Regions from separate parts of the Photorhabdus temperata genome, predicted to be linked through region 1. Evidence: predicted binding sites of a transcription regulator. Region 1 holds the regulator's gene; the other holds the start of a gene.
What was found. The regulator ArgR, encoded in region 1, controls arginine synthesis, uptake and breakdown. The targets are predictions, from matches to a motif close to ANTGAATAAAAATACANT.
Positions count from the first base shown of each region.

Region 1 (3,433 bases):
ATCTTGCTTTTGATGGTTAGAATAGTGGTTAACTTCATGCTATGGAATGGGAAATCAATGCGTATTCATATTCTTGGTATCTGCGGTACTTTTATGGGTGGACTGGCAATTTTGGCACGTTCTCTCGGCCATGAGGTAACCGGCTCAGATACCAATGTTTATCCACCAATGAGTACCTTACTAGAAAAACATGGGATTAGCCTGATTCAGGGATATGATCCGGCACAATTGGATTCTGTGCCAGATATGGTCATCATCGGTAATGTCATGAGCCGTGGAAATCCTTGTGTAGAAGCTGTGCTGGAGCGTGGGCTCCCTTATACCTCTGGCCCTCAATGGCTGCATGATTATGTCTTACCGGAGCGTTGGGTTTTGGCGGTTGCAGGGACGCATGGTAAAACAACAACCGCCGGCATGTTGGCTTGGATTCTGGAAGCTTGTGGCTATAAACCGGGTTTCTTGATTGGCGGTGTTCCTGGGAATTTTGCAACATCAGCTCAGATCGGAGAAAGCCCGTTTTTCGTAATAGAAGCCGATGAATATGACAGTGCTTTCTTTGATAAACGATCCAAGTTTGTGCATTACAGCCCACGTACGCTGATCATGAATAATCTCGAATTTGATCATGGGGATATTTTTGGCGATCTGGCAGCTATTCAGAGACAGTTCCATCATCTTGTCAGGATTATTCCGGCTAGTGGCAAGATCTTTGTGCCGGATAACGATATTAACCTGAAACATGTCTTGTCTATGGGATGCTGGAGTGAATTGGAGCTGGTGGGTGAAACCGGTCGCTGGCAGGCAAAAAAGATAAGTACAGACAGCAGTGATTATCGGGTGTTTTATGGTGGTGAAATTGTTGGAGAAGTGAATTGGTCACTGGTTGGTGAACATAATATGCGTAATGGGCTGATTGCGATTGCAGCCGCACATCATGTTGGTGTCCAGCCAGCCGATGCCTGTCGTGCTTTGAGCGATTTTATTAATGCCAGCCGTCGCCTTGAACTACGCGGTGAGGAGAATGGCATCACCGTTTATGATGATTTTGCGCATCACCCGACAGCAATTCTGGCAACACTGGAAGCTCTGCGTAGTAAGGTTGGTGGAACTGCCCGTATTATTACTGTGTTAGAACCGCGTTCAAATACCATGAAAATGGGTGTAAGTAAGAATGAGATCGCGCCAGCGCTGGGGCGTGCTGATGAAGTGTTCTTATTTCAGCCAGCTAATATTAAATGGCATGTATCAGAAATTGCAGATCGTTGTGTTCAGCCAGCGTATTGGAGCGCTGACATTGATTCGCTGGTGCATATGATTGTTGATAAGGCACAGAAAGGCGATCATATTTTGGTTATGAGTAATGGCGGGTTTAGCGGTATTCATGAAAAACTACTATCTGAACTGAATAAAAAAACTTATCAGTCCTGAGGATGGCGGCAGGAAAAATGAATCGCGCCAGCATGGCGCGATTCATTTAAAGTTCTTGTTCAAACAATTCAAGAATTTTTTCACGTAGCTGTTCTGCCGTGAAACCTCTGGCAAGTGTGATGAAGATGGTGTCGTCACCCGCGATACTGCCAAGTATACCTTCTGCTTTACCAAGGGAATCCAACAGGCGAGCAATAAGCTGAGCAGCGCCAGGGCTTGTACGAATGACAACAATTGAATGGTTGTGATCAACATCCAGTACCAGGTTTTTTAGTGGACTAGTGGCAGTAGGGACGCCAAGCTCAGCAGGAAGGCAGTAGACCATTTCCATTTTTGCATTACGGGTGCGAACAGCACCAAATTTTGTCAGCATTCTGGAGACTTTGGATTGATTAATATTCTCAAAACCTTCTTCCAGCAAGGCGGTGACGATTTCTCCTTGAGAGCTAAATTTTTCTTCTTTTAATAACGCCTTGAAAGCTTTTACTAACTCTTCCTGTTTAGAGGGAGTACGCATATTTCACCATATTCAATCAGCTATGAAGATTATATTATGCATACAAATGAATTTTTATGCAATAAGAATGATTTTATCACCATTTTTAAAGCATGAATTAGTCTTATGCTATATAGAAATTCACAAAATATGAATATGAGAATTTGCTTTTTTGGGCTGGTTATCATGTAAGTATATTGTTAATCAAATGATGTTGTTTGGTGTTGTTGTTGGGTGTAAGGTATTTAGCGGGTTATTTTATAAAATCATAAGGCAATTATCAAAATAGTGTCCATTATCTCATTAACAGATAAGCATTTTGCCTAGAATACGGCGACTTTTACGTCCCACGATTAGAGCGTAAGTCCACAATTTGGCTGTTAACAGATTGTTTTCAAGAAAGTAGTAATCTATGGTTTGTAACCAGATGAATTCACAGCATTTTAAAGTATAAACGATTTAAGGAGTATCAGGATGAAAGTTGCAGTTCTCGGTGCAGCCGGTGGTATTGGTCAGGCTCTTGCTCTTCTACTAAAAACCCAGCTTCCTTCAGGTTCAGAACTCTCTTTATATGATATCGCTCCAGTGACACCTGGGGTGGCTGCTGATTTGAGCCACATTCCAACGGATGTGAGAATTAAGGGCTTTGCTGGTGAAGATGCAACGCCAGCGTTGGAAGGAGCGGACGTTGTATTGATTTCTGCTGGTGTTGCTCGTAAACCAGGTATGGATCGTTCAGATCTGTTTAATGTTAACGCGGGTATCGTTCGTAACCTGGTAGAACAAGTGGCTAAAACGTGTCCGAAGGCACTGATTGGGATTATTACTAACCCAGTCAACACAACTGTAGCTATTGCGGCTGAAGTGCTGAAAAAAGCGGGTGTATATGATAAAAACCGTCTGTTTGGCGTAACAACCCTGGATATTATCCGCTCCAATACTTTTGTTGCTGAATTGAAAGGTAAAAAACCGCAGGAAATCGAAGTGCCGGTTATCGGTGGTCACTCTGGTGTGACGATCCTGCCTCTGTTGTCCCAAATCCCTGGTGTGAGCTTTACTGATGAAGAGTTGGCTGCCTTAACTAAACGTATTCAGAATGCAGGTACTGAAGTCGTTGAAGCTAAAGCTGGTGGTGGATCTGCAACTCTGTCTATGGGGCAAGCTGCGGCTCGTCTGGGCCTTTCTTTGGTCCGTGGCTTACAAGGCGAAAGCAATGTTGTTGAATGTGCCTATGTTGAGGGTGATGGCAAATATGCGCGTTTCTTCGCTCAACCGGTTCGTTTGGGTAAAAATGGCGTAGAAGAGCGTCTGGAAATTGGCAAATTGAGTGATTTTGAACAAAAAGCACTGGAAGACATGTTGGACGTATTGAGAAAAGATATAGAATTAGGTGAAAAATTCATTAATAACTAATTGGTATATTTTATAAATATAAAATATATAGTTATGAAACAATAAAAACCGCTGGTATAACGAATTACCGGCGGTTTTTATTTAACGAAAATAATT
Region 1 is NZ_JAJAFX010000009.1:36,782-40,214, forward strand. Features, by position in the region: gene mpl (UDP-N-acetylmuramate:L-alanyl-gamma-D-glutamyl-meso-diaminopimelate ligase) at 58-1,428, shown strand; gene argR (transcriptional regulator ArgR) at 1,475-1,945, opposite strand; gene mdh (malate dehydrogenase) at 2,399-3,337, shown strand.

Region 2 (3,433 bases), on a different contig from region 1:
CAGTATTAAAACGGACGCGGGGTGGAGCAGCTTGGTAGCTCGTCGGGCTCATAACCCGAAGGTCGTCGGTTCAAATCCGGCCCCCGCAACCAATCCTTGATGCGTTTCAGCATACAAACTCCAAAAACAACTTCTGGATGGTTTTACCTCCACCATATTTGCCTATCTGTGCTCAGTTCAATTACGAATACTGACTTAACTATCGTTCTGCTGCTTTGCGGCGGCGATAAACGCAAGCAGGACGCGGGCATAGCCCGAGGCGCGAATGGAAAAACAGAAACAAATAGGAGAGCGAGTAATGAAAGACAGATCACACGACGACGCAATGGCCGAAGTGTTCCGCAAAGATCCAGCTTACGCAATCGAGCTACTAAACAGCATCCTTGAGGATGGAGAACAAGCCGAGCTACTGATCGCTCTTCGCCAAATGACCAAAGTCTTCGGCGGCATTCGTAACGTGGCCAAGGAAGCCGAATTGAATCCGAACCAACTCTATCGCACCTTGTCGGCCGAAGGCAACCCGGAGGTCAGAAATCTAAGCGCAATCCTGCGTGTCATGGGCTTACGCCTGGCAGTTCAACCCATCACTACCCACTAACAGGGCTACGATAAGTTTACATTGCCACCATTACTAAAATACGCTTTGATACCGGCGAAAATGGACTCCGCTACCTGCTGCTGGAAGCGTGCTGTTTTCAGTTTTCGTTCCTCTTCCAGGTTACTGATAAACGCAGTTTCTACCAGAATAGATGGGATATCCGGTGCTTTCAGTACCGCAAACCCAGCCTGATCCACCCGATTCTTATGCAGTTTATTCACCTTACCCATGCGCTTGAGCACTTCACTGCCAAATTTAAGGCTGTCATTGATGGTCGCAGTCTGTAGCAAATCAAACATAGTATGATCCAGATATTTATCACCACTTTTACTTACACCACCAATCTGGTCGGCTTCATTTTGCGTTTGGGCCAGAAAACGTGCGGTATTACTGGTTGCACCTTTAGTAGAAAGCGCAAAAACCGAAGAGCCATGTGCAGCTCGGTTAGAAAAGGCATCAGCATGAATAGAAACAAATAAATCAGCCCGCATCTTACGTGCTTTTGCCACCCGGACTTTTAGCGGAATAAACACATCTTCATTACGAGTCATATACACTTTCATACCCGGTTCACGCTGAATAATAGTTCGCAATCGACGGGCGATTTGCAGAACAACGTCTTTCTCACGGGTTTTATATTTGCCGATAGCGCCAGGATCTTCTCCCCCATGTCCAGGATCGAGCATGATCACAATCGGCCTGTCTTTACCTGCTTTGCCTGACTTCGGTATTTCCGCCGGTAAATCCTCAGCCAAATTACCTTTATTGTACTCTTCAAGCAGAGCAAGTAATGGATCATCATCTTTATTCGCTCCCGCTGCGGGATAAATATCCAAAACCAAACGGTGCTTAAATTCCGCCACTGGTTTCAACGTAAACATATGTGGGCTGACCGATTGTTTAACTTCAAACACCAGACGAACCGTTTTAGGATCAAACTGCCCCGCCCTGACCAGTTTAAGATAAGGATCGCGGGATTGAATCTGCTTCCCCATACCTTTTAGGGTATGGTTCAATTGCACACCCTCAAGGTCAACAACAATTCTGTTTGGATTTGTCAGCACGAACTGGCGATATTTGAGTGGAATATTTGACTCAAGAGTCACACGGGTATAACTGGATGCAGGCCAAATACGAACTGCAATAATCTTTGATGACGCTGCGTAACCCACCTGACTGACACTAAGCAACCACATTGCTGCCGCTCCCTGCAACAAGCGACGTCGTGACAGATTAAGATCTGAATGACTCATCTACTATTTATTCCATTCATAAAATACAAATATTCAGGGTGACATTCAACTCAGGAAACAACCAAACAACCAAGTGAAAAACGCTAACCAACATTATGCTGCCATCAGCAATAAATATTTTATATTTTGCAAATTATTCACGTCCACATATATATCGCAATGTTTTTGTTTTAATTGCCTCTTGCCATTTCCTTTCAAAAGGAATAAAAATACATAAATTACGAATAAAAATTCAATCGAGAGTCTTTTATGAAAGAACGCAGCACCGAATTAGTTGAGGGATTTCGCCACTCGGTTCCATACATCAATGCACACCGTGGCAAAACGTTTGTTATCATGCTTGGCGGAGAGGCTATTGCTCACGAGAACTTCCCGAATATCATCAACGACATCGGATTACTGCATAGTTTGGGCATCCGACTGATAGTCGTTTATGGCGCCAGACCTCAAATTGAAGAAAACCTTGCAACCCATCATTATAAACCGGTTTACCACAAACACACCCGCGTTACCGATAATAAGGCATTGGAATTCGTCAAACAATCCGCGGGTTTGTTGCAACTGGATATTACCGCACGTCTTTCTATGAGCCTAAATAATACGCCATTGCAAGGCGCAAATATTAATGTTGTCAGCGGTAACTTTGTTATTGCTCAACCTCTTGGTGTTGATGATGGCGTGGATTATTGCCACAGTGGAAAAATTCGCCGTATTGATGAAGCTGCCATAAATCGTCAGTTAGATAATGGCGCAATAGTGCTCATTGGTCCTGTTGCAGTTTCCGTTACCGGCGAGAGTTTTAATCTGGCATTTGAAGAAGTTGCTACTCAGTTAGCGATCAAACTACAGGCTGAAAAATTGATAGGTTTCTGCTCTACTCAAGGCGTACAGGGCAAAGACGGAAAAATTCTATCTGAAATTTTTCTTAATCAGGCACCAGATCTCATGAAAGAATTGGAAGCTGAAGGTGACTACTATTCAGGTACAGCCTGTTTTTTACGGAGTGCCGTAAAAGCTTGCCGTCGTGGCGTTCACCGCAGCCACTTATTGAGTTATCAGGCAGATGGTTCTTTGGTTCAAGAACTATTTTCCCGTGATGGTATTGGCACTCAAATCGTCATGGAGAGCGCGGAACAAATACGCAGAGCGAATATCAATGACATCGGAGGTATTCTCGAACTTATTCGTCCACTGGAACAGCAAGGCATTTTGGTTCGCCGTTCAAGAGAGCAACTTGAGAGAGAAATTGATAAATTCATCATTATCGAACGCGATAACCTGACTATCGCTTGTGCCGCGCTTTACCCCTATCCTGATGAGAAAATTGGAGAGATGGCTTGTTTAGCGGTTCATCCTAAATACCGGAACTCTTTAAAAGGTGAAGTACTCATGAATCGCATTTCAGATCATGCTAAACAGCTCGGGCTGGAAAAACTTTTCGTCCTGACTACCCGCAGTATTCACTGGTTCCAGGAACGGGGTTTTGAACCGGCGGAAATCTCAATGCTGCCGATTCAGAAACAAGTGCTATACAACTACCAACGCCGTTCTAAGATTCTTATGTTGAATTTGGAACCACAGT
Region 2 is NZ_JAJAFX010000001.1:106,910-110,342, reverse strand. Features, by position in the region: tRNA gene LGZ99_RS00370 (tRNA-Met) at 16-92, shown strand; gene LGZ99_RS00365 (helix-turn-helix domain-containing transcriptional regulator) at 299-598, shown strand; gene amiC (N-acetylmuramoyl-L-alanine amidase AmiC) at 604-1,851, opposite strand; gene argA (amino-acid N-acetyltransferase) at 2,101-3,433, shown strand, end outside.
Region 2: a site for ArgR is predicted at 2,050-2,067, ahead of argA (amino-acid N-acetyltransferase). Genes of this name have one in related genera too.